One region of the Pseudomonas sp. S11P7 genome, then DNA from elsewhere that is predicted to be linked to it. Evidence: predicted binding sites of a transcription regulator. Region 1 holds the regulator's gene; each other region holds the start of a gene.
What was found. Region 1 encodes FliA, which starts transcription of late flagellar genes. Its sites were predicted from a motif close to CTAAAGTTTNNNNNNNNNNNGCCGNTAA; they were not measured.
Positions count from the first base shown of each region.

Region 2: M0746_RS11370 (methyl-accepting chemotaxis protein) is a predicted target of FliA. The motif match lies at 6,043-6,070, and genes of this name have one in related genera.
Region 3: M0746_RS02905 (flagellar protein MotY) is a predicted target of FliA. The motif match lies at 8,145-8,172, and genes of this name have one in related genera.

Region 1 covers NZ_JALPKS020000002.1:3,829,537-3,839,737, reverse strand. The annotation lists gene flhF (flagellar biosynthesis protein FlhF) at 1-123, shown strand, start outside; gene fleN (flagellar synthesis regulator FleN) at 240-1,070, shown strand; gene fliA (RNA polymerase sigma factor FliA) at 1,067-1,807, shown strand; gene M0746_RS17635 (chemotaxis response regulator CheY) at 1,975-2,346, shown strand; gene M0746_RS17630 (protein phosphatase CheZ) at 2,365-3,153, shown strand; partial or broken gene M0746_RS29540 (chemotaxis protein CheA) at 3,207-5,476, shown strand; gene M0746_RS17615 (protein-glutamate methylesterase/protein-glutamine glutaminase) at 5,526-6,662, shown strand; gene M0746_RS17610 (flagellar motor protein) at 6,662-7,402, shown strand; gene motD (flagellar motor protein MotD) at 7,418-8,308, shown strand; gene M0746_RS17600 (ParA family protein) at 8,352-9,140, shown strand; gene M0746_RS17595 (CheW domain-containing protein) at 9,232-10,173, shown strand.
Region 2 covers NZ_JALPKS020000002.1:2,433,020-2,443,220, forward strand. The annotation lists gene M0746_RS11340 (C39 family peptidase) at 1-567, opposite strand, end outside; partial or broken gene M0746_RS11345 (heme utilization protein) at 633-1,632, opposite strand; gene M0746_RS11350 (adhesin) at 1,701-2,273, opposite strand; gene M0746_RS11355 (hypothetical protein) at 2,275-2,724, opposite strand; gene M0746_RS11360 (AAA family ATPase) at 3,046-3,570, opposite strand; gene pnuC (nicotinamide riboside transporter PnuC) at 3,567-4,130, opposite strand; gene M0746_RS11370 (methyl-accepting chemotaxis protein) at 4,281-5,915, opposite strand; gene M0746_RS11375 (undecaprenyl-diphosphate phosphatase) at 6,220-7,050, shown strand; gene M0746_RS11380 (DUF1294 domain-containing protein) at 7,047-7,475, shown strand; gene M0746_RS11385 (MmcQ/YjbR family DNA-binding protein) at 7,593-7,952, opposite strand; gene M0746_RS11390 (LysR substrate-binding domain-containing protein) at 7,949-8,857, opposite strand; gene M0746_RS11395 (FMN-dependent NADH-azoreductase) at 8,985-9,596, shown strand; gene M0746_RS11400 (alpha/beta hydrolase family protein) at 9,799-10,201, shown strand, end outside.
Region 3 covers NZ_JALPKS020000002.1:616,086-626,286, reverse strand. The annotation lists gene rsxB (electron transport complex subunit RsxB) at 1-693, shown strand, start outside; gene M0746_RS02945 (RnfABCDGE type electron transport complex subunit D) at 680-1,663, shown strand; gene M0746_RS02940 (RnfABCDGE type electron transport complex subunit G) at 1,660-2,253, shown strand; gene M0746_RS02935 (Rnf-Nqr domain containing protein) at 2,250-2,831, shown strand; gene nth (endonuclease III) at 2,828-3,466, shown strand; gene M0746_RS02925 (PA3496 family putative envelope integrity protein) at 3,574-3,753, shown strand; gene M0746_RS02920 (response regulator transcription factor) at 3,842-4,468, opposite strand; gene M0746_RS29105 (hypothetical protein) at 4,972-5,451, shown strand; gene M0746_RS02910 (argininosuccinate synthase) at 5,817-7,034, opposite strand; gene M0746_RS02905 (flagellar protein MotY) at 7,164-8,078, opposite strand; gene pyrC (dihydroorotase) at 8,239-9,285, shown strand; gene rnt (ribonuclease T) at 9,282-9,959, shown strand; gene M0746_RS02890 (peroxiredoxin) at 10,034-10,201, opposite strand, start outside.

The DNA of each region.
Region 1 (10,201 bases):
CCGCGCCGTCATCAACTGGTCAGCCGCGCCGTCAGCGTGCAAATGCAGGAAGAACCCAGCGAAGAAGCCATGGCTGACATGTTCGCTGATATCTATCACAGCCCGACCAAGCAGGTTGGCTGAGGTAATCATGAACAGTTTTTGTACCTACATCGATGGTCTGCCACGCATTGTTCCGATCCGGAACGCGCAGCCAGTAATGTGGCCTCCGTCTATGCAAGACAAGGTAAAGAAATAACATGGGCAGCATGCATCCCGTACAGGTGATCGCGGTGACCGGCGGCAAAGGTGGCGTCGGCAAGACTAACGTGTCAGTGAACTTGTCGCTGGCGCTGGCAGAGCTTGGCCGTCGGGTCATGCTGCTGGACGCCGACCTCGGTCTGGCGAACGTCGACGTTCTGCTGGGGCTGACCCCCAAACGCACGCTGGCTGACGTCATCGAAGGCCGCTGCGAATTGCGCGACGTGCTGTTGCAGGGCCCGGGCGGGATTCGCATCGTGCCGGCGGCGTCCGGCACGCAGAGCATGGTCCACCTGAGCCCGGCGCAGCACGCCGGCCTGATTCAGGCGTTCAGCGACATCGGCGACAATCTCGACGTGCTGGTGATCGACACCGCTGCGGGCATTGGTGACTCGGTGGTCAGTTTCGTCCGCGCCGCGCAGGAAGTGTTGCTGGTGGTGTGTGACGAGCCGACCTCGATCACCGACGCCTACGCACTGATCAAACTGCTCAACCGCGATTACGGCATGAACCGCTTTCGCGTCCTTGCCAACATGGCGCAGAGCCCGCAGGAAGGCCGTAACCTGTTCGCCAAGTTGACCAAGGTCACGGACCGTTTCCTTGACGTCGCCCTACAATACGTCGGCGCCGTCCCGTATGACGAAAGCGTGCGCAAGGCCGTGCAGAAACAACGCGCCGTCTACGAAGCCTTTCCACGCTCCAAATGCGCTCTGGCCTTCAAGGCCATCGCGCAGAAGGTCGACACCTGGCCGTTGCCGGCCAACCCGCGCGGCCATCTGGAGTTTTTCGTCGAGCGTCTCGTGCAGCAAACCGCAGGGCCTGTGATATGACCGCCAGTGGCATGAATCTTTACAAGAAGTCGGCGCGTGACGCGCAGTACGAATTGATCGAGCGTTACGCGCCACTGGTCAAGCGCATTGCCTATCACTTGCTGGCACGGTTGCCGGCCAGTGTGCAGGTCGAAGACCTGATCCAGGCCGGGATGATCGGCCTGCTCGAAGTGTCGACCAAATACGACGCCAGCAAGGGCGCCAGTTTCGAAACGTACGCGGGCATTCGAATCCGCGGCGCGATGCTCGATGAAGTGCGCAAAGGGGACTGGGCACCACGCTCGGTTCACCGCAATACCCGGATGGTCAGCGACGCGATTCGCTCGATTGAAGCTAAAACCGGCCGTGACGCTAAAGATCACGAGGTTGCGGCCGAACTCCAATTGAGTCTCGACGATTATTACGGGATTCTGAATGACACTTTGGGCAGCCGCCTGTTCAGTTTCGACGACCTCTTGCAGGACGGCGAACACGAAGGGCTGCACGAGGATGGCGCCAGTGCTCATATGGAGCCGTCACGCGATCTGGAAGATGAACGCTTCCAGACGGCGCTGGCGGACGCGATTGCCAATTTGCCGGAGCGTGAGCGACTGGTGTTGGCGCTGTACTACGACGAAGAGCTGAACCTCAAGGAAATCGGTGAAGTCCTTGGCGTCAGTGAATCGCGGGTCAGCCAGTTACACAGCCAGTGCGCGGCCCGTTTGCGGGGGCGTTTGGGGGAGTGGCGAGCGCGCTGAAGGCAGTGTGGGGACACTGCGAAACGAGGCTGGTGCGGTGGTAAGCGGCGCCGGTCTCGATCCGTTGTGCTCCAGACAAACTTTAAGTGCTGCGCCAATTGATTGAAGTGGCGCGTCCAGGTGCTGGGCGCGTTTAAGACTGCTTGGAGGTCGAATTGAACAAAGACATGAAAATCCTCATCGTTGATGACTTCTCAACGATGCGGCGGATCATCAAGAACCTGCTGCGCGATCTTGGGTTCACCAACACCGTCGAGGCCGACGATGGCGTAACCGCCATTCCGGTCCTCAACAGCGGCAGCATCGACTTTCTGGTAACGGACTGGAACATGCCGGGCATGACCGGTATCGACCTGCTGCGCCACGTGCGCGCCGATGAAAAACTCAAGCACCTGCCGGTGCTGATGGTGACCGCTGAAGCCAAGCGCGAGCAGATCATCGAAGCCGCTCAGGCCGGTGTGAACGGCTACGTGGTCAAACCTTTCACGGCTCAGGCGTTGAAAGACAAAATCGAGAAGATTTTCGAACGCATCGGCTGATGAACGCGCGGGGGAGCTATGGAGCATAACGAATCTTCACAGGGCGATTTTGAATCGACCCTGAAAAAACACGCGGTCGAACTGGTCGAAAGCCTCGAAAAAGGCAGGTTCGGCGACGCGGTGCAACTGATCCATGAGCTCAATCAGACCCGTGACCGTGGCCTGTATCAGGAAGTGGGCAAGCTCACGCGTGAACTGCACAGTGCGATCGTCAATTTCCAGATCGATCCGCACATGCCGCAGGCCGAGGAAGTGTCGCAAATCACCGACGCCACCGAACGCCTGGGCTATGTGGTCAAGCTGACGGAAGCCGCGGCCAACCGCACCATGGATCTGGTGGAAAGCGCCACGCCGGTGGTCAACAGTCTGGCCGATGAAGCCCAGACGTTGAGCGCCGATTGGGGTCGCTTCATGCGTCGCGAGGTCGGGGCTGAAGAGTTCCGAGAGCTGGCGCGCCGGGTCGACGGTTTTCTGTCACGCAGCAGCACGGACAACCGTGCGGTGTCGAGCAATCTCAACGACATCCTGCTGGCCCAGGATTACCAGGACCTCACCGGTCAGGTGATCAAGCGCGTGACCCAACTGGTCACCGAAGTCGAAAGCAATCTGCTCAAACTCGTACTCATGGCCAGTCAGGTCGACCGCTTTGCGGGCATCGAACATGACCGTGCTGCGATGCTTGCGGAAAAAGATCCACAAAAACATCTCTCGCAGGGTGAAGGTCCGCAGATTCATGCCGATAAACGAGAAGACGTTGTGTCCGGTCAGGACGATGTGGACGATTTGTTATCCAGCCTTGGATTCTAGAATTTCTGAATTCGGGTTTTTTGGGTTTTTAGACCTGTAGGAGCACCCCATTAATGAGCTTCGGCGCCGATGAAGAGATCCTTCAGGATTTCCTGGTTGAGGCCGGCGAGATTCTTGAGCAACTGTCCGAACAACTGGTCGAGCTGGAAAGCCGCCCGGATGACGCAGATCTGCTCAATGCAATTTTTCGCGGTTTCCACACTGTAAAAGGGGGCGCCGGCTTCCTTCAGCTCAATGAGCTGGTGGAGTGCTGTCACATCGCCGAAAACGTGTTCGACATCCTGCGCAAGGGTGAGCGTCGCGTTGATGCAGAACTGATGGACGTCGTGCTCGAAGCACTGGACGCGGTGAACAGCATGTTCAGCGAAGTCCGCGAGCGTGCGCCAATCACCGCCGCGACGCCAGAGCTGCTGGCCGCGCTGGCGCGTCTGGCCGAGCCGCAAAGCGCTGACGAAGCCCCGGCTTCGCCAGTGGCCGAGATGATCGAGGAACTGGTCGTCGAAGGCGACGCGTCCGGCGACATCACCGATAACGAATTCGAGCAGTTGCTGGACTCGCTGAACGCCGTCAAGGCCGAAGCCGAAGCCCCGGCCGCTGCAGCCCCTGCGCCAGCCGCCGATGTGCCGGCCAGCGATGAAATCACCGACGCCGAGTTCGAGTCGTTGCTCGATCAGTTGCACGGCAAAGGCCAGTTCGCCGTTGACGCAGTCGCACCGACCGCCGCGGCGCCCGCCGCACCGGCCAAGGGCGACAGCTCCGACATCACCGACGATGAATTCGAAGCGCTGCTCGATCAGTTGCACGGCAAGGGCAACTTTGCTGTCGATGCGCTGGAATCGGCAATCGCCTCGGCACCTGCAGCCGCCGCCCCGGCGGCCGCCGCAGCCGGCAGCGACCTGATCAGCGATCACGAATTCGAATCGCTGCTCGACGAATTGCACGGCAAAGGCAAGTTTGACGCCGGCGCTGCCACTGCTGGCTCCGCATCAAGCGTGGCCACGCCGGCCGCCAAGGCTCCGGCTGCTGCCGCGGCTGCGCCAAAAGCTGCGCCGAAACCAGAACCAAAAGCCGAAACGCCAAAACCGGCCGCCGCTGCAGCCCGGCCCCGGCCCGTGCGCCTGCCGCGCCACCGCCTGAAAAACCGGCGAGCGAAGCCGAGACCACCGTGCGCGTCGACACCGCGCGGCTCGACGAGATCATGAACATGGTCGGCGAACTGGTGCTGGTGCGTAACCGTCTGGTGCGCCTGGGCCTCAACAGCGGCGACGAAGCCATGTCCAAGGCCGTGTCGAACCTCGACGTGGTCACTGCTGACCTGCAGACCGCTGTGATGAAAACGCGGATGCAGCCGATCAAGAAGGTCTTCGGGCGCTTCCCGCGTCTGGTTCGCGACCTTGCTCGTCAGCTCAAGAAAGAGATCAACCTGGAACTGGTGGGTGAAGAAACCGACCTCGACAAAAACCTTGTCGAGGCCCTGGCCGACCCGCTGGTCCACTTGGTGCGCAACGCCGTCGACCACGGCATCGAGTCGCCGGAAGAGCGCGAAGCCTCGGGCAAGGCCCGTGGCGGTCGCGTGGTGCTGGCGGCCGAGCAGGAAGGCGACCATATCCTGCTGTCGATCTCCGATGACGGCAAAGGCATGGACCCGAACGTGCTGCGTGCGATCGCGGTAAAACGCGGGGTGATGGACAAGGACGCGGCCGATCGCCTGAGCGATACCGAGTGCTACAACCTGATTTTCGCCCCGGGTTTCTCGACCAAGACCGAGATCTCCGACGTGTCCGGCCGCGGTGTCGGCATGGACGTGGTGAAGACCAAGATTTCCCAGCTCAACGGTTCGATCAACATCTACTCGACCAAGGGCCAGGGCTCGAAGATCGTCATCAAGGTGCCGCTGACCCTGGCGATCATGCCGACGCTGATGGTCATGCTTGGCAACCAGGCGTTTGCGTTCCCGCTGGTCAACGTCAACGAGATCTTCCACCTCGACCTGTCGACCACCAACGTCGTCGACGGTCAGGAAGTGGTGATCGTGCGCGACAAGGCGCTGCCTTTGTTCTACCTCAAGCGCTGGCTGGTCAGCTCCGCCGCTCACGAAGAGCAGCGTGAAGGCCATGTGGTGATCCTTTCGGTGGGCACTCAGCGGATCGGCTTCGTCGTCGATCAACTGGTCGGCCAGGAAGAAGTGGTCATCAAGCCATTGGGCAAGATGCTGCAGGGCACTCCGGGCATGTCCGGCGCCACCATCACCGGTGACGGCCGCATTGCACTGATTCTCGATGTTCCAAGCATGCTCAAGCGTTACGCCACAAAGCGTATTTGAATCCGGGGCGGCGGGGCGCTGACGTCCCGCTGCACCTAATGGAGTGTTTATGGCAGTCAAAGTCCTGGTGGTGGACGATTCGGGGTTTTTCCGCCGCCGCGTCTCGGAAATTCTTTCTGCGGATCCGAGCATTCAGGTGGTCGGCACTGCAACCAACGGTAAAGAGGCGATCGATCAGGCGCTGGCGCTCAAGCCGGACGTGATCACCATGGACTACGAGATGCCGATGATGGACGGCATCACGGCGGTGCGGCATATCATGCAGCGCTGCCCGACCCCGGTGTTGATGTTCTCCTCGCTGACTCACGAAGGCGCGCGGGTAACCCTCGATGCGCTGGACGCCGGCGCGGTGGATTTCCTGCCGAAGAATTTCGAAGACATCTCGCGCAATCCCGAGAAGGTCAAGCAACTGCTCTGCGAGAAGGTTCACAGCATTTCGCGCAGCAACCGTCGCTTCAGTGCCTACAGCGCCCCGGCGCCTGCCGCTGCGCCAGCACCGACGCCTGCTCCGGCAGCATCGAGCTACAGCAGCCACAGCAGCCCTGTTCCGGCGCGTCCGGCGCCTGCGCCCGCACCTGCGCGCGCCTCGGCGGCCAGCGCTGCGTCTGCAGCACCGAAACGCAAAGCCTACAAACTGCTTGCCATCGGTACGTCGACGGGCGGCCCGGTCGCGCTGCAACGTGTATTGACGCAATTGCCGGTGAACTTCCCGGCGCCGATCGTGCTGATTCAGCACATGCCGGCGGCGTTCACCAAGGCGTTCGCCGAACGCCTCGACAAGCTCTGCCGCATCAGCGTCAAGGAAGCCGAGGACGGCGACATTCTGCGTCCGGGCCTGGCGTTGCTGGCGCCGGGTGGCAAGCAAATGATGATCGACGGCCGTGGCGCGGTGAAAATCCTCCCGGGCGACGAGCGTCTGAACTACAAGCCTTGTGTCGACATCACCTTTGGCTCGGCGGCGAAATCCTACGGCGACAAAGTGTTGGCGGTGGTCTTGACCGGTATGGGCGCCGACGGCCGCGAAGGTGCGCGTCTGCTCAAGCAGGGCGGCAGCGCGGTGTGGGCGCAGGACGAAGCCAGTTGTGTGATCTACGGCATGCCGATGGCCATCGTCAAAGCCGATCTGGCCGACGCGGTGTACAGCCTCGATGACATGGGTAAACACATCGTCGAGGCGTGTCTCTGATGGATGTTCTCAGCCTAATCGGCCTGATCATGGCGTTCGTCGCCATCATCGGCGGCAACTACCTTGAAGGCGGCCACCTCGGCGCGCTCGCCAACGGTCCGGCGGCACTGATCGTGCTCGGCGGCACCGTCGGCGCGGCGCTGCTGCAATCGCCCATGAGCGCGTTCAAACGTGCGATGCAGATTCTGGCGTGGATCTTTTTCCCGCCTCGGGTGGACCTGGCCGGCGGCATCGACCGCGTGGTCAACTGGAGCCTCACCGCGCGCAAGGAAGGCTTGCTCGGGCTCGAAGGCGTAGCCGATGCCGAACCCGACAGCTACTCGCGCAAGGGCCTGCAATTACTGGTCGATGGTGCCGAGCCGGAAGCCATTCGCAGCATTCTCGAAGTGGATTTCTACACCCAGGAATCGCGCGATATCGAAGCGGCCAAGGTCTTTGAAAGCATGGGCGGCTACGCGCCGACCATCGGCATCATCGGTGCGGTGATGGGCCTGATTCACGTCATGGGCAACCTGGCCGATCCGTCGCAACTGGGCAACGGCATTGCCGTGGCATTCGTCGCGACGATCTATGGCGTGGCCAGTGCCAACCTGATCCTGTTGCCGGTGGCCGCCAAGCTGAAGTCAATCGCGTTGCGGCAGTCGCGTTATCGCGAAATGTTGCTGGAAGGAATCCTGTCGATCGCCGAAGGTGAAAACCCGCGCTCTATCGAGTTGAAGCTTCAGGGCTTCATGGATTGATGGGGGTAATGGACTATGGCTCGTCGCAGGCACCAGGAAGAACACGTTAACCACGAGCGCTGGCTCGTGTCGTACGCCGACTTCATCACACTGCTGTTCGCGTTCTTCGTGGTGATGTACTCGATCTCGTCGATCAACGAAGGCAAGTACAAGGAAATTTCCGAAGCGCTGGTCGGCGTCTTCAAAGACTCCGACCGCGCGCTCAAACCGATTCAGATCGGCGACGAGCGGCCGAAAACCGTGACCCCGGCCAAGCCGCTGGTCAAGGATGCCGAGCAGGTCGACGCCGGTATCGCCGGCGCCAGCGATCCGCTCAAGAGCATCGCCGATGACATCAGCGCCGCGTTCGGCGATTTGATCAGCTCCAACCAGATGACCGTGCGCGGCAACGAACTGTGGGTCGAGATCGAACTCAATTCCAGCCTGTTGTTTGGCAGCGGTGATGCGATGCCCAGTGACATCGCGTTCAACATCATCGACAAGGTTGCGGCGATCCTGAAACCGTTCGATAACCCGATCCACGTCGAAGGCTTCACCGATGACCAACCGATCCGCACCGCGCAATACCCGACCAACTGGGAGCTGTCCTCGGCGCGTTCGGCGAGCATCGTGCGCATGCTGGCGATGCAGGGCGTAAACCCCGGTCGGCTTGCTTCGGTGGGTTATGGCGAATTCCAGCCAGTGGCCAACAACGCCACCGTCGAAGGCCGTGCGAAGAACCGTCGCGTGGTGCTGGTGGTCTCGCGCAATCTCGATGTGCGCCGCAGCCTGACCGGCACCGGGACCGCGAATGCGCAACCGGATGCCGCACTCAAGCGGGCTGGCACACAAACTGCACCGACCCCGGTCAAGACGCCGGGACGCGAGAGTGCCGTCAATTCTCCGTCGCCCGCATTAACACGCTGAAGCATGTCTCGGCCGAGCCGATTGGCCGGGAGGAACGAACTGAATGAGAGTCTGGGCAGTCGCCAATCAAAAGGGTGGTGTCGGTAAAACCACATCCTCCATCGCTTTAGCCGGGTTGCTGGCCGAGGCGGGCAAGCGCGTGGTTGTGGTCGATCTCGACCCGCACGGCTCGATGACCAGCTATTTCGGCTACGATCCCGACAGTCTGGAACGCAGCAACTACGACCTGTTTCTGCACAAGGGCAGCGTGCCGCAAGGCCTGCCGGGGCAGTTGCTGTTGTCGACCAGCGACGAACGCATTTCCCTGTTGCCGTCGAGCACCGCGCTCGCGACGCTTGAACGGCAGTCGCCGGGGCAAAGTGGCCTGGGCCTGGTGATCGCCAAGAGTCTGGCGCAACTGTGGCAGGACTTCGATTACGCGATCATCGACAGCCCGCCGTTGCTCGGCGTACTGATGGTCAACGCCCTCGCGGCGAGCCAGCAACTGGTGATCCCGGTGCAGACCGAACACCTCGCCGTCAAAGGCCTGGAACGTATGGTCAACACCCTGGCGATGATCAACCGCTCGCGCAAACAGGCGCTGCCGTTCAGCATCGTGCCGACCTTGTTTGACCGTCGTACGCAAGCCTCGATGCACACCTTGCGCGTGCTGCGTGACAAATTCCCCGAGGAGATCTGGCAGGGTTACATCCCGGTCGACACGCGTCTGCGCGACGCCAGCCGCGCCGGTGTCACGCCTTCGCAGTTTGACGGCAAGAGCCGTGGCGTTCTCGCCTATCGCGCACTGCTCAAGCATTTGCTCGCGCAGCAACTTGTTGCGCAGGTGGCGTGAACATGATCTCCATTCGTTTGCCCGAACCCTGTGGGAGCGAGCCTGCTCGCGAAGCAGACGACGCGGTTTCTCTGCCAGGCGCTGATCACCGATGAACCGCCCAGTGAAACTCACTTCACGTCCGCAGCGGGCCTTGCAGTCTTATCTGGAAGACTTGCTGCTCGAGGTGCCCGAAGAGTTGCCGCCGCCGGTCGCGCAACAGACGCTGCCTGAAATCGTAGAAAGCGCTGAGGTGATGGACGAGTTCCAGGCCGCCGTGCTGGAAGAACAGGCGCGCGATGCGCAGAAAGCCGCCCGACCTGCCACCGCGCCGGTTGTCGCGCCAGTGGCCAAGGCGCCGGTGACGTTGCTCGAAGAGCCGCGCGCCGTGGTCTCGACCCTGGCGCCGCTGCTGCAAACCCAATTACTGACAGTGCCTGAGCCGCAAGCTCCCGCGCCGGCCCCGGTTGTCGAAGAACCGGAAGAACCACAGGTTCTGGTTCCGCCGCTGGTCGAAGTGCACCTGCCGCCGAATAACCCGCCACCGCCCGTTGAAACCGACGGGCGTCCGGCGTGGGCAGCCGAAGCCTTCGAATGCCTGCTGTTCGACGTCGCCGGGTTGACGCTGGCCGTGCCACTGGTGTGCCTCGGTTCGATCTATTCACTGGCCGGCCAGGAGCTGACGCCACTGTTCGGTCAGCCGGAATGGTTCCTCGGCATTCTGCCCAGCCAGGCCGGCAATCTGAAAGTGCTCGACACCGCACGCTGGGTCATGCCGGATCGCTACCGCGATGATTTCCGCCAGGGCTTGCAGTACGTGATTTCGGTACAGGGTTACGAGTGGGGACTGGCGGTGCATCAGGTCAGCCGCTCGTTGCGTCTGGACCCGAATGAAATCAAATGGAGAAGTCACCGGGGTCAGCGGCCATGGCTCGCCGGCACCGTGATTGAGCACATGTGTGCATTGCTTGATGTGTCCGCACTGGCCGAGTTGATCGCCAGCGGCGGGGCGAAGCACATGAGCGGCAACAAGCCGCTACATAAACCGACATAGCAGCCGACATAACAATCAGGCGATGGCA
Region 2 (10,201 bases), 1.4 Mb from region 1:
GTTGGCCTTGTCGTAACCGGGGCCGACGATGGCAAAGACTATGCCGTTCCAACCTTTGACAAAGTCATCATGCTTGTAGCGTTTGTGGCCGAGAACCGGGTCACCGATGTAGACCCAATCCTTGTCCGAACGCTGCAGCACGACGAAATGCTTGTAGCCGCGAATATCCATCAGAACCACCACCGGAATGGTCACCGCTTCGAGTTTTTCGGGCGGGATCCGGTAACCACGGGCGCGCATGCCGATGCTTTCCACGTAGCGCTTCATATCGAGCATGGAGAAACCTTGCGTACGCACAAGGTCCTGGTCAGCGTTGACCAGCATGCCTTTGATGATGTGCTCCTCATCGACGTCGAGCCAATAGGCCTGGCGCAATACCGTTGCCAGTGCAGCAGCGCCGCAGCTGAAATCGGTTTTCTGTTCGACGATGTCGGCAAACTTGCGCTCACGAATGCTTTGCACGTCCTTGTAGACCAGTACGCCGCCAGGCAGGGCAGCGACGGGCATCTGCGCCGCCTGAGTCAGGCCACACAGACAAAGCAAAGCGAGGAGGGCAGGAGTCCGCATGATCGAATACGCCTTGTGGAACCTGGGAAAAAGCCCCGTTGCCGGGGCTTTCGTTTCGATCGCGCTTACATGCAGGCTTTGCAACCTGCGGCGATGGACAGCGAGTTGCTTTGCTGGTTGCCGACACCGGCCGAGACGTTGGCTCCGCCGTTGCCGGAGAAGTTGTTCATCGAGTTGGTCATGTTGGCGTTGTTGACGACTGGGGTTTTCCAGCCATCTTTGGTCAACACCTGTTGGGTGGTGACGCCAGCGAGGCCAAAACTGCCCACGGCTTCGAACTTGGCTTTCTGATCATCGTTGCCGCCGTGGCCGCCGCCACGGTTACCCCAACCGCCATGGGTTGTCGTCTTCGATGGTCGCAGTGCCTTTGGCTTTGAACGTGCCAGCCGCTGCATAAGTACCGGTAAGGGTGTCGGTTTTGTAAGCCTGCACGCCTTTGTTTTCTACGACCAGGCCAGTGGAGGACTGGTTGGCAGCAGCGGCGGCAGTGGCGACACGGCCACCCGATACAGCGATTGCCAGGTTGTTTTTCTGCTGGTTGAAGTTGCCGGCGCTCACGTTGATGCCGATGTTGCCGGAGCCGTTGTTGCCGGCATTGTTGAGCGTGGCGTTGTTGAACGTGGAGGAGTTTTTCACGTAGTTGTTGTTGTTGACCTGAGTCGCGCTCGAGGCCGCAACAGCATTGCCGAAGATGAAGCTTTCGTCAGCAGTGGCCAGCGCAGCAGCGTTGTCCTGCTGATTGCCGTCGCCGGCGGCAACGTTGGCGCCCATGTTGCCGTTGGAGCCGTTGAGCGAGTCGCTGGCGTTGGCGTTGTTCAGCGTGCCCTGGTTTTTCACCACGTTGCCGTCGCTGTCTTGCGCGTCGAGTACAGCGGCGCCGGCGCCGGCGGTGATCTGCAGCAGTTGTTCAAGATTTGGACCTTGCTGGCCGTGACCGTTGCCGTGGCCATTGCCATGCCCGTTACCATGACCGTTGTTGTCATCACGGCCGCCAGCCTGTGCTGCGATTGCCATCACTGCTGCGAGTGCGAAAACCAGTGGTTTGAGAGCCATTGTAGGTTTCATGGTGTTTCTCCATCGTGCTTATTAGTTGGGTTAAGTGTTGTTACTTTTCCACTTGCACTTTGTATGGGTCAGTCTGCGACCCGGATGCTCAGGGTGTTGGCCATTCGGTTCCCCACCCCGGCACTCTGGTTCACCTGGATAACCCCGCGGCTGCCGGTGAAGGCCTGATCACTTGTGGTGACCTGGCGACTGCCGGGTGAGGTACCAGTTGCTCCTGAGCTGGGTAAAAACGCCACGTTCTGTTGCGAAAGGGCGCTGTCGTCAACGCTCTGCGGGGCAGCACTGATGCTGATCCGCGTGACGTTGGCCATTTGGTTGTTGGCGCCGGCGCCCTGGTTCACACCGAGGATGCCGTTGCCATTGCTGAAAGCGTTGCCGCCGATGTTGGCGCTCGCGTCGATGGCGCGGCTGGCAGGCGTGTCGATTTTCTGCATGACCTGGGTGGTCGCGTGGGACTCGGTGCCAATGGCGATCGCCTTGGTGTTGGCTTGCTGCATCTGGTCACCGGCGGCCTGGTTGACGTTGAAATTGCCGCGGTATTGCGTGCCGGAATCCTGAAGGTTGGCGCGGTTGACCGTGTTCGGATCAGCCATGGCGCTGGTGCAGCCGAGCAGGGCGAGAAGCAGCAGGGTGCGATTCATTTCATTGGCCTCCGGCCATGCGGGTCAGAGGCGCCAGACCGGTGCTCATGGCACGGTTGACCGTGTTGGAGATCGAGCTACCGGCACCGCCGCCGCTGCCGACACGCATGCCGGGCAGACCGTTCTGTTTGGTCAGGGTGTTCATGCCGGGCAGGTTCGAATTGGGCGTGGTGATGTTGCCGCGAATCGAAGAGCCGCTGGCCACGCTGGCGAAATCGCCGTCGCTCAGTTCAGTGCTGCCGACGGTCTGATTGATGCGTGCCGAAGGGTTGGCGTTGACCGTGGTCGGGTAGGGGTCTTTGCCGCCATTGCGCCCGATCGGGATGGGCTGAACGTCGCGTTGAAGGACGATCACGCCATTGCCTTGGGCCTGCACGCTGAGGCTGATCACCGCGCTGGCTGCCGATCCGATCAGCACAAGACAGGTCAATCCGGTTTTGAAAGTCCCCACGGCTGCAATTCCTTCTTCAACGGGCTGCCCTTGGTCAGCGTTGTGAAGGAGAGAGCGAAAGCTGTGCCGCTTTTGAAATGTGCTTTTATTTCAGAGTGTTAGTGAAATTTTCGCCTGCGTTGTGCGGGATCTGTTTCATCCCTGATACAGGCGCGTTGGCGCCGAGCTGTCGACTGGCTGAGCGACGCTCTGGAACAAGGCTTGGTGCAATGGTGTTTCAACGTTGAAACAACCGGCATGACAAAGCTGTGAACCGCGTTGAGGTCGGGCTTCTACGTCAGAGAGGGTGTTTCAGGAATGGACACTTGGCCCGTGTTCGGGTCATTCAGCCAGCAAACGCGCAACGGCGGCGAAAGCCTGCGCCCGGCGTTCGGCCCAGTTGCCGGCAATGACTTGCACGGTTTGTTGATGGTCCTCGAGCCATTGGCGAGTCGCCTGATAAAACGCCTGCCGCTCGGCAAGATCCGGCTGGCAGCGCAGGCCATCGTCGGTCCAGTCGACCTGTTCCGGTGACAGCAGCAGATGCAGGTCGTAATGCCGCACCAGCAGTTCGCGCTCCAGCCACGCCGGGCACGCGCCGAACAGCGTCTGGCTCCAGAGCATGTTGCTCAGCAGGTGCGTGTCGAGAATCAGCAGCGCAGGCCGCTGTGCCCGCGCTTGATCTTCCCATTGCAACTGACCGTGAGCGATCTCGGGAATGTCCGCCAGGCAGGTGTCGCGAGGATTGAGCTCGATGAAGCGGCGCACGTATTCATCCACGCGTACACCGCCAAAACGCTGTTGCAGGCCGGCCGCCAGCCAGCTCTTGCCGCTGGATTCCGGGCCGGTCAGCACCACCACCTTCATGTGCGCAGCGCCGGGTCGGCGCGCCATTCGCGATAGCCTTGCACGGCCAGCAAGGTAAACAGCCCATACAACGCAGCGGTGAGGTAAAGCCCTTTATAGAGGAACAACCCGACGAAGATCACATCCAGCACAAACCACAGCGCCCAGCATTGCAGGCGCTTCTGCGCCATCCATAACTGCGCGACCAGGCTGAAACCGGTGAGCGCGGCATCGAGCCAAGGTTGTGCAGCGTCAGTCCAGTGCGCCATGGCCGCGCCAAGCAGCAGACTGCCGAGCGCGCCGACGCCAAGGCCAAGGGCGACGGCGCGAGCGTCCAGCCGCGTCACCGCACGCCCGTCGTGCATCGTCCCGGCGCGGGTCCATTGCCACCAGCCGTAGAGTTGCAGCGCGGCGTAGATCACCTGCAGCAACATGTCCGAATACAGCTTCACTTCAAAGAAGATCCAGCTGTAGAGCAACACCATGACCAGCCCGATCGGCCAGCACCATGGATTCTGTTTGACCGTGAGCCAGACGGCGATCACACCGAGGGCGGCGGCAAACAGTTCGAGCCCGGACATTGAGGATCCTTGGGGGGAATGAAGAAAGGGGCGGATTTTACACAAAAACATGTAGGAGTGAGCCTGCTCGCGATAGCGGTGTGTCAGCGAAACTCACATTGTCTGACACACCGCTATCGCGAGCAGGCTCACTCCTACAAAGGAAGGTGACTAGACGCGAAACTGCCGCAGCAACCCGTTGAGCTGTTCGCTCAGTTGCCCAAGCCGCAAACTCGCCGCGCTCGACTGCTCCGCCGCCAACGCCGTGCTGTGCGAAAGCCCCGCCGCCTGCGTCACGTTCTGATTGATGTCTTCAACCACATGCGCCTGCTGCAACGTCGCGCTGGCAATCGAGGCGTTCAGACCATTTAGATTGCGCAGTGCCTGGCCGATCGCATTGAGGCTGGCGCCGGCAAGCCCCGCCTGTTCGATGGTCAGTTGCGAGGCCTTGCTGCTGTCGCCGATCACTTTTACGGCGGCCTCGGAATGATTCTGCAGACGCTCGATCATCGACTGGATTTCTGCGGTGGACTTCTGCGTACGCTGCGCCAGCAAGCGCACCTCATCGGCCACAACAGCAAACCCGCGACCTTGCTCGCCGGCGCGCGCCGCTTCGATGGCGGCGTTGAGCGCGAGCAGATTGGTTTGCTCGGCAATCGAGCGAATCACTTCCAGCACGCTGCCAATCTGCGTGCTTTCCGCGGCCAGCGTGCGAATCACTTCCACCGCTTGATCAATGGTGCCGGACAGCTTGTCGATCTGTTGCAGGCTGCCGTCAATATTGATCTGGCCCTGTTGCGCCTGCGCTTCGGCATCACGCATTTCGGCGGCGGCGTGCTCGGCGTTTTTCGCCACATCCTGCACGCCATAGGTCACTTCGTTGATCGCCGTGGCCACCAGTTCCATCTGCTGCGACTGCTGCTGACTGCGTTGCTGCGCCTGCGACGCGTCGTTGCCCAGCTCGCTGGAGGATTGACCCAGGGCACTGGCCGAGACCTGCAAGTCGCCGATCACCCGGCGCAATTTCGCGGTAAACGCGTTGAAGTGGTGGGCCAGTTCGGTGACTTCGTCTTTGCCGTGGGTATCGAGGCTGCGGGTCAGGTCGCTTTCGCCGCTGGCGATGTTGGCCATGGCATTCACGGTTTCCTGCAACGGCCGGACGATGCTGCGCGCGATCAGAATCACCAGCAGTGCCATGATCAGGGCGATGGCCAGGCCGATCGCCGAGGCTTTCAGCATCTGCCCCTGGAATTCGGCCTGCACGTCATCGACATAGACGCCGGAACCGATCACCCAGCCCCACGGCTCGAACAGCTTGACGTAAGAGGTCTTCGCCACCGGGTCGGTGGCGCCGGGTTTCGGCCAGCGATAGTTGACCATGCCAGCGCCTTTGGCCTTGGCAATGGCGACCATCTCGTTGAACACCGCAAACCCGTCCGGGTCGCGGATCGCCGAGAGATTCTGGCCTTCGAGCTTGGGATTGGTCGGGTGCATGACCATCACGGGCGTGAGGTCGTTGATCCAGAAGTAATCGCTCTGGTCGTAGCGCAAGCCGCGAATCGCCGTCAGTGCCTGTTGCTGCGCCGCTTCCCTGGTCAAGGTGCCGGCGGTCTGCAGGCCGTGGTAATAGGTCAGCAGGCCGCTGGCGGTCTGCACCACATGCTGGGTTTTCTGGGCCTTGGCGTGATAGAGGTCGTCATGGATCTGCTTGAGCATCAGCATGCCCAAGGTCAGCAACATGACCACCGCCACAATCAAGATGAGCCACAAGCGTCGGCTGATCGACACACTGCGCAAGCTGTTCATAACGCTGTCACTCCGGATTCTTGTTCTTGTAATGATCGATCGCCAGCATCCAACCACGATTGCGTGGACAGGCATACGCGACCCAAGTCGTATAACGCGGCAGCGCTATTGGGGCTTGTCTGTTAGGATTTCGGCCCCGCGCGTGAAAACCTGAATCCATTTTGAAATTTCACGGAATTTTTACCGTTTCGTGTGGATTCTGTGCGCGCGGAATCGGTACAGCCATAAACAGCTACGCTGATCGCAGTGAACGTAAAAAAATACTATCGGGGCATGCCGCTGCGCATCGCTCTTTGGGGGTTTGATGGATCTTTGGACGGCCTTGCAGGCACTGATACTAGGAGTTGTAGAGGGGCTGACGGAGTTTTTGCCCATTTCCAGTACCGGACACCAGATCATTGTTGCCGACTTGCTCGATTTTGGCGGCGAACGGGCCATGGCGTTCAATATCATTATTCAGCTCGGCGCGATTCTCGCGGTGGTCTGGGAGTTTCGCCGCAAGATCCTCGATGTGGTCATCGGCTTGCCGACTCAGCCGACTGCGCGGCGTTTCACCGCCAACCTGTTGATCGCGTTCTTGCCGGCGGTGGTGTTGGGGGTGATTTTTGCCGACCTGATCCACGAATACCTGTTCAACCCGATCACGGTCGCGGCAGCGTTGGTGGTGGGCGGTGTGATCATGCTCTGGGCGGAGAAGCGTCAGCACGAAGTGCACGCTGAAACGGTCGACGAAATCACCTGGAAGGACGCGCTGAAAGTCGGCTTCGCCCAATGCCTGGCGATGATCCCCGGCACCTCGCGCTCCGGCTCGACGATCATCGGCGGCCTGTTGTTCGGCTTGTCGCGTAAAACCGCCACCGAGTTCTCGTTCTTCCTGGCGATGCCAACCATGGTCGGCGCGGCGGTCTACTCAGGCTATAAATATCGCCATTTGTTTGTGCCAGCGGATTTTCCGGTGTTTGCCATCGGTTTCGTCACCGCATTCATTTTCGCCATGATTGCCGTGCGCGGCCTGCTCAAGTTCATCGCCAGCCACAGCTACGCAGCGTTTGCCTGGTACCGGATCGTGTTCGGCCTGGTGATTCTGGCGACCTGGCAGTTCGGCTGGGTCGATTGGGCGGCGGCCAAGCCATGAACGATTCCCGCGCGCGCCGCACCGAAGCGCGGCCTTCGGGCGGCGCGATTCAGCATCTGAAATTCAAACTGCTGGTGCTGCTGGTGGTATGCGCGCTGCCGCTGTTCGGTTCCTTGTCGATGTGGCTGCACGGGATCTCCCTGGTGCCGCTGGCGGCGTACGGCATTGTCAGCGTGCTGGCGTTCTTTATGTACTGGGCCGACAAGCGCAAGGCGCGCACCAATGCCTGGCGCACCCCGGAAAACATCCTCCACGCCGTGGAACTCGCCGGCGGCTGGCCGGGCGCACTGATCGCCCAGCAGGTGTTCCGGCACAAGACGCGCAAGGTGTCGTTTCAGGTTCTGTTCTGGGTGATTGTCGTGCTGCATCAGGTGTTCTGGATTGACCAGCTGTTCCTCGGCTCGAATCTGCTGACCCTGTCTTAAGAACCACCTCCGCCCCTTGTAGGCCTTCGCCTGCTCGCGATAGCGGTGTGTCAGCCGCTACATCTTCAACAGACAGACCGCTATCGCGAGCAGGCGAAGGCCTACAAGGGATCAGGTTTACAGCAGAAGACCGATTTGGGTTTTCTTCGGCAACTTGCCCACCACCAACTGATGCGAACGCTGCAACAGCCCCTGCAGTTCCTCGGTGCCCAGCGGGTAGGGCGGGTGCATGATGATCCACTGCGCCCGCGCCAGATACGGCGCCGGGTGGATGCCCGGGCGGTCGCAATGGCCGAGAAACAGGTCCTTGTCGACCTTGAAGGCCAGTGAGTCGCCGCGCAGTCCCTGCAAGGCGAACATCTTGTTGCCGGCAATCGAAAACACCCGCACGCCGCCCCACTTGTAATCTTCCCGAGCGCCCGGCAATGCCAGGCAAAACGCGGCCACCTCAGCCTCAGTCATTCTTCCCTTGCTCATAACGGTCGCTCCCCACAGGCATTGAACGATTCGACCAGATGATCGATCCATGCGCGCACTGCGGGCATCACCCCGCGTCGATGCGGATACACCGCTTGCAGCCAGCCGCCGGGCAGCGACCACTCCGGCAGCATCTGCACCAGCGTGCCGTTACGCAGTTCTTCGTCGCAATACATCATCGGCAGCAAGGTGAAACCCTGGCCCGCCAGCACACAGGCCTTGCGCACAATAAAGTCATCGATGCCCAGACGCGCCTCCATGTTCAGTTCGAAACTCTTGCCCTGAGCATCGAGCAAGCGCACATGGACCAGCCGATCAGCCTCAAGCGCGCCGAGCACCGGCAGGTTTTTCAGGTCCTCTGGATGATTGACCGAGTGGCCCGCGATGAATGCCGGGCTGCCGACCACGACCATTTGCGCCTGCCGCAGACGCCGGGTAACCAGCAACGGATCTTCATCACCGTGCTCGCGCACGCGCAATGCCACATCGAAACCTTCGCCAACCAGATCGACGCGGCGATTGAGCAGGACGACTTCCAGTTGCACCTGGGGAAATTTGCCGAGGAATTCGCTGATGACCCACGGCAGCATTTCCCGCGCCAGTCCGGTCGGGCAAGAAACGCGCAACCGACCGCGCGGCTCACTGGACATGCTCGCCACCGCCTCATCGGCCATTTCCGCTTCGAGCAACATTGCCTGACAGTGGCGCAAATAACGCTCGCCGACCGCCGTCAGGTTGAGCTGGCGGGTGGTGCGTTGTAGCAGCCGCGCGCCGAGGCGTTCTTCCAGTTCGGCGATGCGCCGCGACAGCCGCGACTTGGGAATACCCAACAAACGCCCGGCGGCGGCGAATCCACCGGCCTCGACGACTTTGGCGAAATAGTAGAGATCGTTGAGGTCTTGCATGCAAATCATCCGACTGTTCTATCAATAGGACAAACTATCGCATTGCAGGCGGCTAATCATCCATTGGTTTCTTGCGTAGGATTGTCTCCATTGCGTCGCAACCGGCGATCACTTAAGGAGCATCCACATGAAACTGCTGCACATCGATTCGAGCATTCTGGGCGACAACTCGGCATCCCGTCAGCTGAGCAGTCAGGTCGTCAAAGCCTGGCAGGCCGCTGAGCCGAGCGCCGTGGTGACTTACCGTGATCTGGCGGCTGACGCGATCAGCCACTTCTCGGCGACAACTCTGGTTGCCGCCGGCACCACAGCTGAACTGCGCGACGCCGCGCAACAGCACGAAGCTGAACTGAGCGCCAGCACCCTGGCCGAGTTCATCGCTGCAGACGCCGTGGTAATCGCCGCGCCGATGTACAACTTCACCGTGCCAACCCAACTCAAGGCGTGGATCGACCGCGTTGCCGTCGCCGGCCAGACCTTCCGTTACACCGAAGCCGGCCCTGAAGGCCTGTGCGGCGGCAAGAAAGTAGTGATCGTGTCCACCTCCGGCGGCATTCATGCCGGTCAGGCCAGCGGCATCGCTCACGAAGAATATCTGAAGCTGGTGTTGGGCTTCCTGGGCATTACCGACATTGAAATCGTTCGCGCTGAAGGTCTGGCTTACGGTGAAGAAGTGCGCAACAACGCGATGACCGCTGCCCAAGCGAAGATCAGCGAGCAGCTGTTCGCCGCCGCGTAAGGCTTGCGTAAAGAACAGCTGAGGTTCAGGCACTACTCGAAAAACTCTGTATTCTGGTTCCGCAAGGGGCGAATACGGAGTTTTTTGTTTCTGGCTATTACATAATCTGGCCCGGGTTATGCAGTTCATCGTTCAGCGTTCGCGCGCCGCTCTACACAGGCATGCGAATCATTGGATTCAGTCAAAACAGGGTGGGGCATCCATGGTGCGTCTTTGTGCAATGTTACTGATAGGCCTGCTGGTCAGCCTCGATTCAGTGCAAGCGGCGCCCGGACGACACCCTGTGTGGAGCGTCGGCTACCACGAAATGACCTTTCTTGACCCGCTCGATCTGCAACCGATGCGCGCGATCGCGTTCTATCCCTCCAGCGAGCGCGAACACCAGAGCCTGCTTGAGGGCTATTCGGTCGAGGCCGGCGAGGACACCAAAGTCGCCATCGGCCGTTTTCCCATGCTGATGCTTTCTCACGGCAACACTGGCACGCCGCTGGCTTTGCACGATCTCGCGACTTCGCTGGCGCGCAAAGGCTTTGTGGTGGTCGCGGTGATTCATCCCGGCGACAACTCCAAAGACCACAGCCGACTCGGCACCCTGAGCAATCTCT
Region 3 (10,201 bases), 3.2 Mb from region 1:
GTCCTGATCGACGAATGCACCGGTTGCGACCTGTGCGTGGCGCCGTGCCCGGTGGACTGCATCGAAATGCACCCGCTGCCGCCCGAGACGTTGCCGGTGGTGGGCGGGCTGGCCTTCAGCCTCGACGAGCAACGCGCACGCGCCGCCAAACGCGATCACGCACGGCAACGCTTCGAGCGGCGCAATGAACGCCTGCGCCGCGAGGAACAACAGAAACAGGTTGAACGTGAGGCGCGGGCGAAACGGTCGGCGCATGCGCAAGTGAGCGCCACCGACCCGGTGCAGGCGGCCCTGGAACGGGTGCGTGCGCAAAAAGCGGCGAACGCCGATGCAGCCGTGAAGAAAGCCAAAGTCGATGTCGCGATGAGCCGCGCGCAACTGCACAAATCCTTGAAAGCGTTCGGCCATCCGCCGACTTTCGAGCAGCAGGCGCAATTGATCGTGTTGCAGCGCCAGTTCGAAGCGGCTGAACAGGCGCTGGCGCAATTGGAAAACAGTGCCGTCATTGAGCCAGCAGCCCCGGCGCCGGCCAAAGACGCCGATTTGAAACGAGCGAAGATCCAGCTGGCAATGTGTCGCGCCGAATACGGCAAGCTCGAACGTAATGCCGACACTCCTTCGGAAGTTCTGGATGAGGCCCGCGCGCGACTGCAAGCCGCCGAGCGTCAGGTGAACGAACATGCCGCCCTTTGAGGCAGCGGACGATCGCCTGCAACAGGCGATGAGAACCGTGCTGCTGGCCACGGTGCCAGGGCTGCTGACACTGTTGTGGTTTTACGGTTGGGGCGTGTTGATCAATCTGATGCTGGCGGCAACCACCGCGCTGATCGTCGAGGCGAGCGTCGCACGAATGCGTCGGCAGCCCCTGCGGCCAGCGCTGCGCGACGCCAGCGCACTGGTCAGCGCAACATTACTGGCGGCGGCATTGCCCGCCTATAGTCCTTGGTGGCTGACGGTGACAGCAACGGCCGCGGGCCTGCTGTTCGGCAAGCACGTGTATGGCGGCACGGGCAAAAATCCGTTCAATCCGGCGATGCTCGGTTTCGCTTTCGTAATGATCATGTTTCCGCGGGCGATGACGCAGTGGCCGGCGCACAGTCTGGATCTGGCGGCAGCCTGGCAGCAGATATCGGGTTCGGGGCAGGCGCCGGACGCTTGGGCGCAGGCAACGGCGCTGGACTCTTTGCGCTCCAACACCAGCCTGACCATGGACGAACTGTTTGCCAGCCATCCGGCGTTCGGCCACTTTGGCGGACGTGTTGCCGAGTGGGTGAATCTGGCGTTTCTGGCCGGTGGCGTGTTTTTGCTGCAACGTCGGGTCTTTAGCTGGCACGCACCGCTGGGCATGCTCGCCAGCCTGTTGCTGATCAGCCTGCTGTGCTGGAACGGCTCGGGATCGGATTCGCAGGGTTCACCGCTGTTTCATCTGCTCAGCGGCGCGACCATGCTCGGCGCGTTCTTCATTGTCACTGAACCAGTCTCCGGCGCCAAAAGCGCACTGGCCCGTTTGCTATTCGGTGTGGGGGTCGGGTTGCTGACATACATGATTCGTACGTGGGGCGGCTACCCGGACGGGCTGGCCTTTGCAGTGTTGCTGATGAATCTTTGTGTGCCGGCGCTCGAGCGATTCGATGCGCGTCGGCAGATCAAGGTGAGCCCGTGAGTCGTCGGGCCAGCGCAACGATCGTGCTGCTGGTGGCCATCAGCGGTCTCGCCGTGACTTACCTGCTGGCGCGTGCGAGCGCACCACAGATCGCCGCCGCACAGCACTTGCTCGACAGCCGCAAATGGCTCGACATGCTGGCGCCCGAGAGCTACGACAATCAACCGCTGCAGCAGCCACTGAGCTTGATCGATACCCGACTGGCCCACAGCCAGTTGAGCGCCGGCTATCGCGCGACCCTGAATGGCAAGCCCGCGGCAATACTGTTGCGCAGTCAGACTCAGGGCTATGTGGGCGCGATCGAATTATTGATCGCCATCGAGCCGAATGGCAGTTTGCTCGCGGTGAAAACCTTGGAACAGCGCGAAACACCGGGACTTGGCGGGCATCTGGCGGACCGGCCGAATGCCTGGCTGCAGGGGTTTGCCGGCAAATCGAGCGATGCCGGTTGGGCGCTGAAGAAGGATCAAGGCCAATTCGATCAGATCGCCGGAGCGACCGTCACGTCTCGCGCAGTCATCAATGCGGTGCATGACGCCCTGCGTTATTTTGATGATCATCGCGCCGCACTGCTGGGGAGCGGAACATGAAGCCAGCGCCGGGCCTCGCCCACTGCTTGATGCTGACATTGCTGCTGGGCAGCAGCGGTTCACTCGCAGGCGCAATCGGCGTTCTGTTGGCGTTCAGTGTTGTCGTGGGCCTGTATGGCCTGTGCATGCACTTGTTACGCCCGCCACTGACAGAAAGGGGCCGATTAGTGGTCAGCGTCTTGCTCGCCGCCACGCTCAGCAGTTGCGCTGATGTGTTGGCGCAACGCTGGTTTCTGTCGTGGCAGCAAGCTTTCGGCCTGTATGCCGGCCTGATCGCCTTGCAATGTGTAGTGCTGGAATACAATGGCTTCTGGCGCCAGACGCTGGTTGAGCGCGGCAAACTCTGCGCTCTGTTCGGCGCATTGCTGTTGCTGCTGGGGACATTGCGCGAGGTTGCAGGGAGCGGCAGTCTTGGCCGCAGCCCTTCGGAGACCTGGCAAGGTATTGTTCTGTTTAGCGAGGGACTGCCACTGATCGGTCTGATCCCCGGCGCTTTTATTGTATTGGCGCTGTTGCTGGCAGCGCGTCAGGCGTTGATTCGCCCGAAATTGAATTCAAAGGAAATGCATCGCCCATGAATGCCGCAAAACGTCTGGAGATTTTCCGCCGTCTGCACGAAGACAATCCCGAGCCGAAAACCGAACTGGCTTATTCATCACCGTTCGAGCTGTTGATTGCGGTGATTCTGTCGGCGCAGTCGACTGACGTGGGCGTCAACAAGGCTACGGCCAAGCTGTTCCCGGTAGCGAATACACCGGCCGCGATCCATGCCTTGGGCGTTGAAGGCCTGTCCGAATACATCAAGACGATCGGCCTCTACAACAGCAAGGCGAAAAACGTTATCGAAACCTGTCGTCTGCTGGTCGAACGCCACGGCGGCGAGGTACCGCAAACCAGTGAAGAACTGGAAGCCCTTCCCGGCGTGGGCCGCAAAACCGCCAACGTGGTGCTTAATACCGCGTTCCGGCAACTGACCATGGCGGTCGACACGCATATCTTTCGGGTCAGCAACCGCACCGGCATTGCGCCGGGCAAGAACGTGGTTGAAGTTGAAATGAAATTGATGAAGTTTGTGCCCAAGGAGTTTTTGCTCGACTCCCACCATTGGCTGATTCTGCACGGACGTTATGTGTGTCTGGCGCGCAAGCCGCGTTGCGGCAGTTGCCGGATAGAAGACCTGTGCGAGTACAAAGCGAAAACTTCGGACGATTGAGCGGCTATTGGGAAAATTGATAAGCCGATTGAAAAAAACTTTTTTACCCGCCACCGGAATATCGATATAAGGAGCGCCAAAGGCAATCTTGGCCGGGAGCTAACCTTATGAGCGACGACAAAGTACCCGTGGATGAAGACGACGATTTTATTCCCGTTGAGTCCGACGATAGTGAGCCCGTGGTCGAAGTTGCAAAGACCAACCTGAGCAAGCGCCGCACCATCGATAACCTGCTTGAGGAGCGCCGACTGCATAGGCAATTGGCTGATTACGATTTTGATCTTTGATACCTGAAAGCCTCCCGAACCGGAGGCTTTTCACTTTCTGCAGCTCGCTGAATCCGTCCTGCCCATGACCCGTCAGCTTTCGAGATATTCAGACCAGACCATTTCGCTGCGCCAACTCGATCAGATCGACCAGCGAGCGCGCATTGAGCTTCAATAACAAGCGCGTCTTGTAGGTGCTCACGGTCTTGTTGCTCAAAAACATACCGTCGGCAATTTCCTTGTTGGTCTTGCCGCGCGCCAACTGCTGCAGCACCATCATTTCCCGCCCGGACAAACGATCGACCATGTCGGCTTCGCTAGCGTTGCCTAGGCTGGTGCGCACGGTATGCAAGGCCTGGTTGGGGAAATAGCTGTAGCCGGACAACACGGCCTTGATTGCACTGAGCAACTCGGTCAGGTCCTGCTGTTTGCAGACGTAACCGGCTGCACCCGACTGCATGCAGCGCATCGAAAAATGCCCGGGCGCCTGCGAAGTCAGCACCAGCACTTTGATCGGCATGGCGGTTGAAGTCAGCCGCGCAATAACTTCCAGACCATCCAGTTTCGGTATGCCGATATCCAGAATGACAATATCCGGCATTTGTTCTCGAGCAAGTTGTAACGCATCCACTCCGTTATCCGTCTCTGCAATGACTTCGTAGCCATGCCGCTCCATCAGCATACGCACCGCAAGACGAATGACAGGATGATCATCCACGATCAGCACTTTATTCATGGGCAAGTCCAGTTTCGCTGTTCGAATTTTTAGAGCACGCACAATATCCCAGTCACTTGCTTGATGGCATGCCAGGGTTGACATGCACTTGCATCCAGAGACATGCCCTACAGCGATCGCGGATTAATCCTACAAAAAACCGTTAACGCCCTAAACATCTGACGCTTTTTGCCGTTGTGCTCGCAGCAATATTTCACCTTTCCCCTTGTTACAGGTTACGACTAAAAGCGTCTTGAGCAGAATTCATCGCCAGGAATGCCTGCGTGTGGCAGCGCGGTGAGGCGTTGCAATCTGCATTGGAAACTTATCGCTCAACGATTGGAAACATCACGAAATCACCGTTGCCCTGCCAGGTAATAACCCGTGGCCACCCTAAACACTTGAAACAAGATATTTATACCAAAACCAATCAAATTTCTATAAATATGGATGCTCGCCGTTCAACTAAACACTTACCCATATAAATAACCATCATGAGAAAAAACAAACCGAAGAGCACAAAGATGATCAAACTTAAAAACAAGATTGCCAATCCGATGACGGTCATCGCCATATTCGCAGCCATTTCGGAAACATCTGCAGCCGTATCCCTGCCTTTCCTCGACAACAAGGACAGGGAGATTTATGTGTGGTTTCTTATAAGTTTTCCGTTCTACTTGCTGTTTCTTTTCTTTATCACGCTAAACTTCAACTATCGCTCGCTCTATTCACCTTCAGACTTTGATAAAGACAAGAACTTTCTTAAAGTGATAGATACCAGTGAGCGCGATAACAAGCGAAACACCTCAGCACTCGAGCCTGGCGATCAAGCTACATTCGGGCTGACCAGCTGTATCGTTCCCAGCGAGTCAGGCAATGTCGAGCGCAAAGACGCGTGCAAAGTCCACAATGCGGCCGACCCCCGACAGTTGGCAATGCAAGATCCAGTCAGATCGTTCAGCACAATATTCAACTGCCGGCATGGGTCAGTTATCTGCACCTGATCGATGCGCGGGATGTCGATGCCGCAAAAGAACTGGCGACGATTCTGCACAACATCCGCAACCTTGATCGCAAGACAGCGCGGGTGATTGTATTTCTCTCCAATCACGTATCGGATGTGTTGCTGACGCAACATGCACTGTGGCAGGCCCGGCAGGTAAAGAAAGGCCCCGGCAAAACGCTGTGCATCGTCTATAACCTCTGTTCACGAGCAGTGACGTTGTTGGGAAGAGTCTGAACATGAGGCATTGCCAAGCGCGAGGATCCGGAACAATGCCCGGCCGCAGCAGACAACCATTGATGCAAAAAAGGGCGACCTGTCTCGAAGACAAGTTCGCCCTTTTTATTTCGCGTCAGCCTGTGAGGCTTAGAACAGCTTGCGGCCCTTGTTGGCAGCAATGCGCATGCGCAGCGCGTTGAGCTTGATGAAGCCCGCCGCGTCGGCCTGGTTGTAAGCACCGCCGTCTTCTTCGAAGGTCGCGATGTTGGAATCAAACAGCGAATCGTCGGACTTGCGGCCAGTGACGATCACGTTGCCTTTGTACAACTTCAGGCGCACAACGCCGTTCACGTTGACCTGCGAAGCGTCGATCATCTGTTGCAGCATCAGACGCTCAGGGCTCCACCAGTAGCCGGTGTAGATCAGGCTGGCGTATTTCGGCATCAGCTCGTCTTTGAGGTGCGCGACTTCACGGTCCAGGGTGATCGATTCGATGGCGCGGTGCGCGCGCAGCATGATGGTGCCGCCCGGGGTTTCGTAGCAGCCACGGGACTTCATGCCGACATAACGGTTTTCGACAATGTCGAGACGGCCGATACCGTGAGCACCACCGATCTTGTTCAGCGTCGCCAGCACGGTGGCCGGAGTCATTTCAACGCCGTCCAGCGCAACGATGTCGCCGTTACGGTAGGTCAGTTCCAGGTATTGCGCCTTGTCAGGAGCGTTCTCCGGGGAGACGGTCCATTTCCACATGTCTTCTTCGTGCTCGGTCCAGGTATCTTCCAGCACGCCGCCTTCATAGGAGATGTGCAGCAGATTGGCGTCCATCGAGTACGGGGATTTCTTCTTGCCGTGACGCTCGATCGGGATCGCGTGCTTCTCGGCGTAGTCCATCAGCTTCTCGCGCGACAGCAAGTCCCACTCGCGCCAAGGGGCGATCACTTTTACGCCTGGCTTGAGCGCGTAGGCACCCAGTTCGAAACGCACCTGGTCGTTGCCCTTGCCGGTCGCGCCGTGGGAAATGGCGTCGGCACCGGTTTCGTTGGCAATTTCAATCAGACGCTTGGCGATCAGCGGACGTGCGATGGAAGTACCCAGCAGGTACTCGCCTTCGTAAACGGTGTTGGCGCGGAACATCGGGAAGACGAAATCGCGCACGAACTCTTCGCGCAGGTCGTCGATGTAGATTTCTTTGACGCCCATGGCCTGGGCCTTGGCGCGGGCCGGCTCGACCTCTTCGCCTTGACCGAGATCAGCGGTGAAGGTCACCACTTCACAGTTATAAGTATCCTGCAGCCACTTGAGGATCACCGAAGTGTCCAGGCCGCCGGAATACGCCAGAACGACCTTGTTTACGTCCGCCATGCCATCACTCCACGGGGTTCTACGGAAAGCCGGGGAGTCTACCGCTCCAACGCGATAATTTACAGAGGCGCGACAGCTTAAGACGACAAAGCGACAGAATCTGTCGAGAGCGCGACGATGACCGGCGAGTCAGGAAGTCGTTGCCGCCGTGGCTGGCGTACTCGCCTGCGGTGCCGGAGCCGGGGCTGTCGTCGGTGCGACGCGCGCCAGTTTCACGTTGACACGACGGTTCTTCGCACGGTTGGCTTTGTTGGTGTTCGGCACGATCGGATACTGCTCGCCGTGGAAACGCACAGTGATCTGCGACTCCTGAATACCATTGGCCTTGAAGAAGTCGACCACCGCCAGCGCCCGGCGGCGCGACAGTTCGCGGTTGGTCAGGCGATTGCCGCTGTTGTCCGAGTGGCCGTCGAGTTCGATGTGGTTCACCGTCGGGTCAGCCTTCATGTATTCGAGCATCACTTGCAGTTTGGCTTTGGCCGCCGGGTCGAGGTCAACGCCTTCGCCGGGGAAACCGATCTGCGATTGCTTGATCTGATCAAAATTCTGCGGCAGCAACTTCGCCACACAGGTCTGATAATCGTTGAATGCCTTGCTGAACTTGACCGGCAGCAGGCGCACCTCCGAGACCCGACCGTCGCCCGATGCGCGGCGTACAACCGGACTGCGACCGTCCAGCAGACCGCTGATCAGCCCGCCAGCCTGCGACTGCGAACTGTTGAACAACACGTTGCCGCTGCCCAGGCGGACTGAGCCCAGATTGATGTCGCCACGTCCCGGCTGCCACGGTGCAGCGGCAGCGAGCAACGTCGCCGAGCCGCCGCCAAGCATGGCGTTGTAGGCATTAAGCCGGAAGATCGCCTGTTCACCCGCTTTGCGCACGAACTCGCCTGAGCCGAAATCGGTGATCGGCTGGGTCAGACGGCACTCGAACTTGTCGCCGGCGACCGTCCACTCAATGTTCTCCAGACGGGTCTGGTAGGTAAGCGCCATCGCAGGGAGGCTGGCAAACACACTGAGCAGGGCTAGATAACGCTGGCGCACGGGAGGCTCCATTGGCTTGTGAAACACAAACACCGATTCACACAATGTTTACGGCATACCTTCGGGATATCGGACGCTTGTGGCAAAACTTGATAGCGGGTGCCTGCAAGAGTCTTTTCCGGTAGCATTCGCCTCAGTTTGACCCGCCTGGAAGCCCCTCATGTCTGACCGCCTGACCCTGCTGCGTCCCGACGACTGGCACATTCATCTTCGCGATGGTGCCGTGTTGACCAATACCGTTGCCGATGTGGCTCGCACCTTCGGGCGTGCGATCATCATGCCCAACCTGGTGCCACCGGTGCGCAACGCCGCTGAAGCCGACGGCTATCGTCAGCGCATTCTCGCTGCCCGCCCGGCCGGCAGTCAGTTCGAGCCGTTGATGGTGCTGTACCTCACCGACCGCACCCAACCGGAAGAAATCCGTCAGGCCAAGGCCAGCGGTTTTGTGTACGCCGCCAAGCTGTACCCGGCCGGCGCGACCACCAACTCCGATTCCGGCGTGACCAGCATCGACAAGATTTTCCCGGCGCTGGAAGCCATGGCCGACGTCGGCATGCCGCTGTTGATCCACGGCGAAGTCACCCGTGGCGACGTCGACGTGTTCGACCGCGAAAAGATTTTCATCGATGAACACATGCGCCGAGTGGTCGAGCGGTTCCCGACGCTGAAAGTGGTGTTCGAACACATCACCACCGGCGATGCCGTGCAGTTCGTCAACGAGGCCTCGGCCAACGTTGGCGCAACCATCACCGCACATCACCTGTTGTACAACCGCAACCACATGCTGGTGGGCGGAATTCGGCCGCATTTTTACTGCCTGCCGATCCTCAAGCGCAATACGCATCAGGAAGCCTTGCTCGACGCAGCCACCAGTGGCAGCGCCAAGTTCTTCCTCGGCACCGATTCTGCTCCGCACGCCCAGCACGCCAAGGAAGCCGCCTGCGGCTGCGCCGGCTGCTACACCGCGTACGCCGCCATCGAGATGTACGCCGAAGCGTTCGAACAACGTAACGCGCTGGACAAGCTTGAAGCCTTCGCCAGCCTCAACGGCCCGCGCTTCTACGGCCTGCCGACGAACACCGACCGCATCACCCTGGTTCGTGAAGAATGGACCGCCCCGACCAGCCTGCCTTTCGGCGAGCTGACCGTTATCCCGCTGCGCGCCGGTGAAAAACTGCGCTGGCGCCTGCTGGAGGAACACGCGTGAGTGAAGAGCATTTCGACGACGAGCTGGACGGTCAAAATGGCGGCGGCGGTCCCCGCCATCCGATGGCAGCACGTTTTCGCGGCTACCTGCCGGTTGTCGTCGACGTAGAAACCGGTGGTTTCAACGCGGCCACCGATGCCTTGCTGGAGATCGCTGCGACCACCATCGCCATGGATGAAAAGGGATTTGTATACCCGGATCACACCTACTTCTTCCGCGTCGAGCCGTTCGAAGGCGCTAACGTCGAGGCAGCGGCGCTGGAGTTCACCGGGATCAAACTCGATCACCCGCTGCGCATGGCCGTCAGCGAAGAAACCGCGCTCACCGACATTTTCCGTGGCATTCGCAAGGCGCTGAAGGCCAACGGCTGCAAGCGGGCGATTCTGGTCGGGCATAACAGCAGTTTCGATCTGGGCTTCCTCAACGCGGCAGTTGCGCGTCTGGACATGAAGCGCAACCCGTTCCACCCGTTCTCCAGTTTCGACACCGCGACCCTGGCCGGTCTGGCCTACGGTCAAACCGTGCTGGCCAAAGCCTGTCAGGCCGCCGGTATCGATTTTGATGGCCGCGAGGCGCACTCGGCGCGTTATGACACCGAGAAAACCGCTGAGCTGTTCTGCGGCATCGTCAACCGCTGGAAGCAGATGGGCGGCTGGGAAGATTTCGACGACTGATCCTCGTCGATCAAATCCCGCGCATGAAAAAACCGGCCACGTGAGCCGGTTTTTTTGTACCTCGACGTTGCGCCTTACAGGGCAGCAGCGTTCTCGGTCAGGTAAGCCGCAACGCCTTCTGGCGAAGCGTTCATGCCTTTGTCGCCTTTCTTCCAGTTGGCCGGGCAGACTTCGCCGTGCTCTTCGTGGAATTGCAGTGCGTCAACCAGACGGATCAGCTCTTCCATGTTACGGCCCAGTGG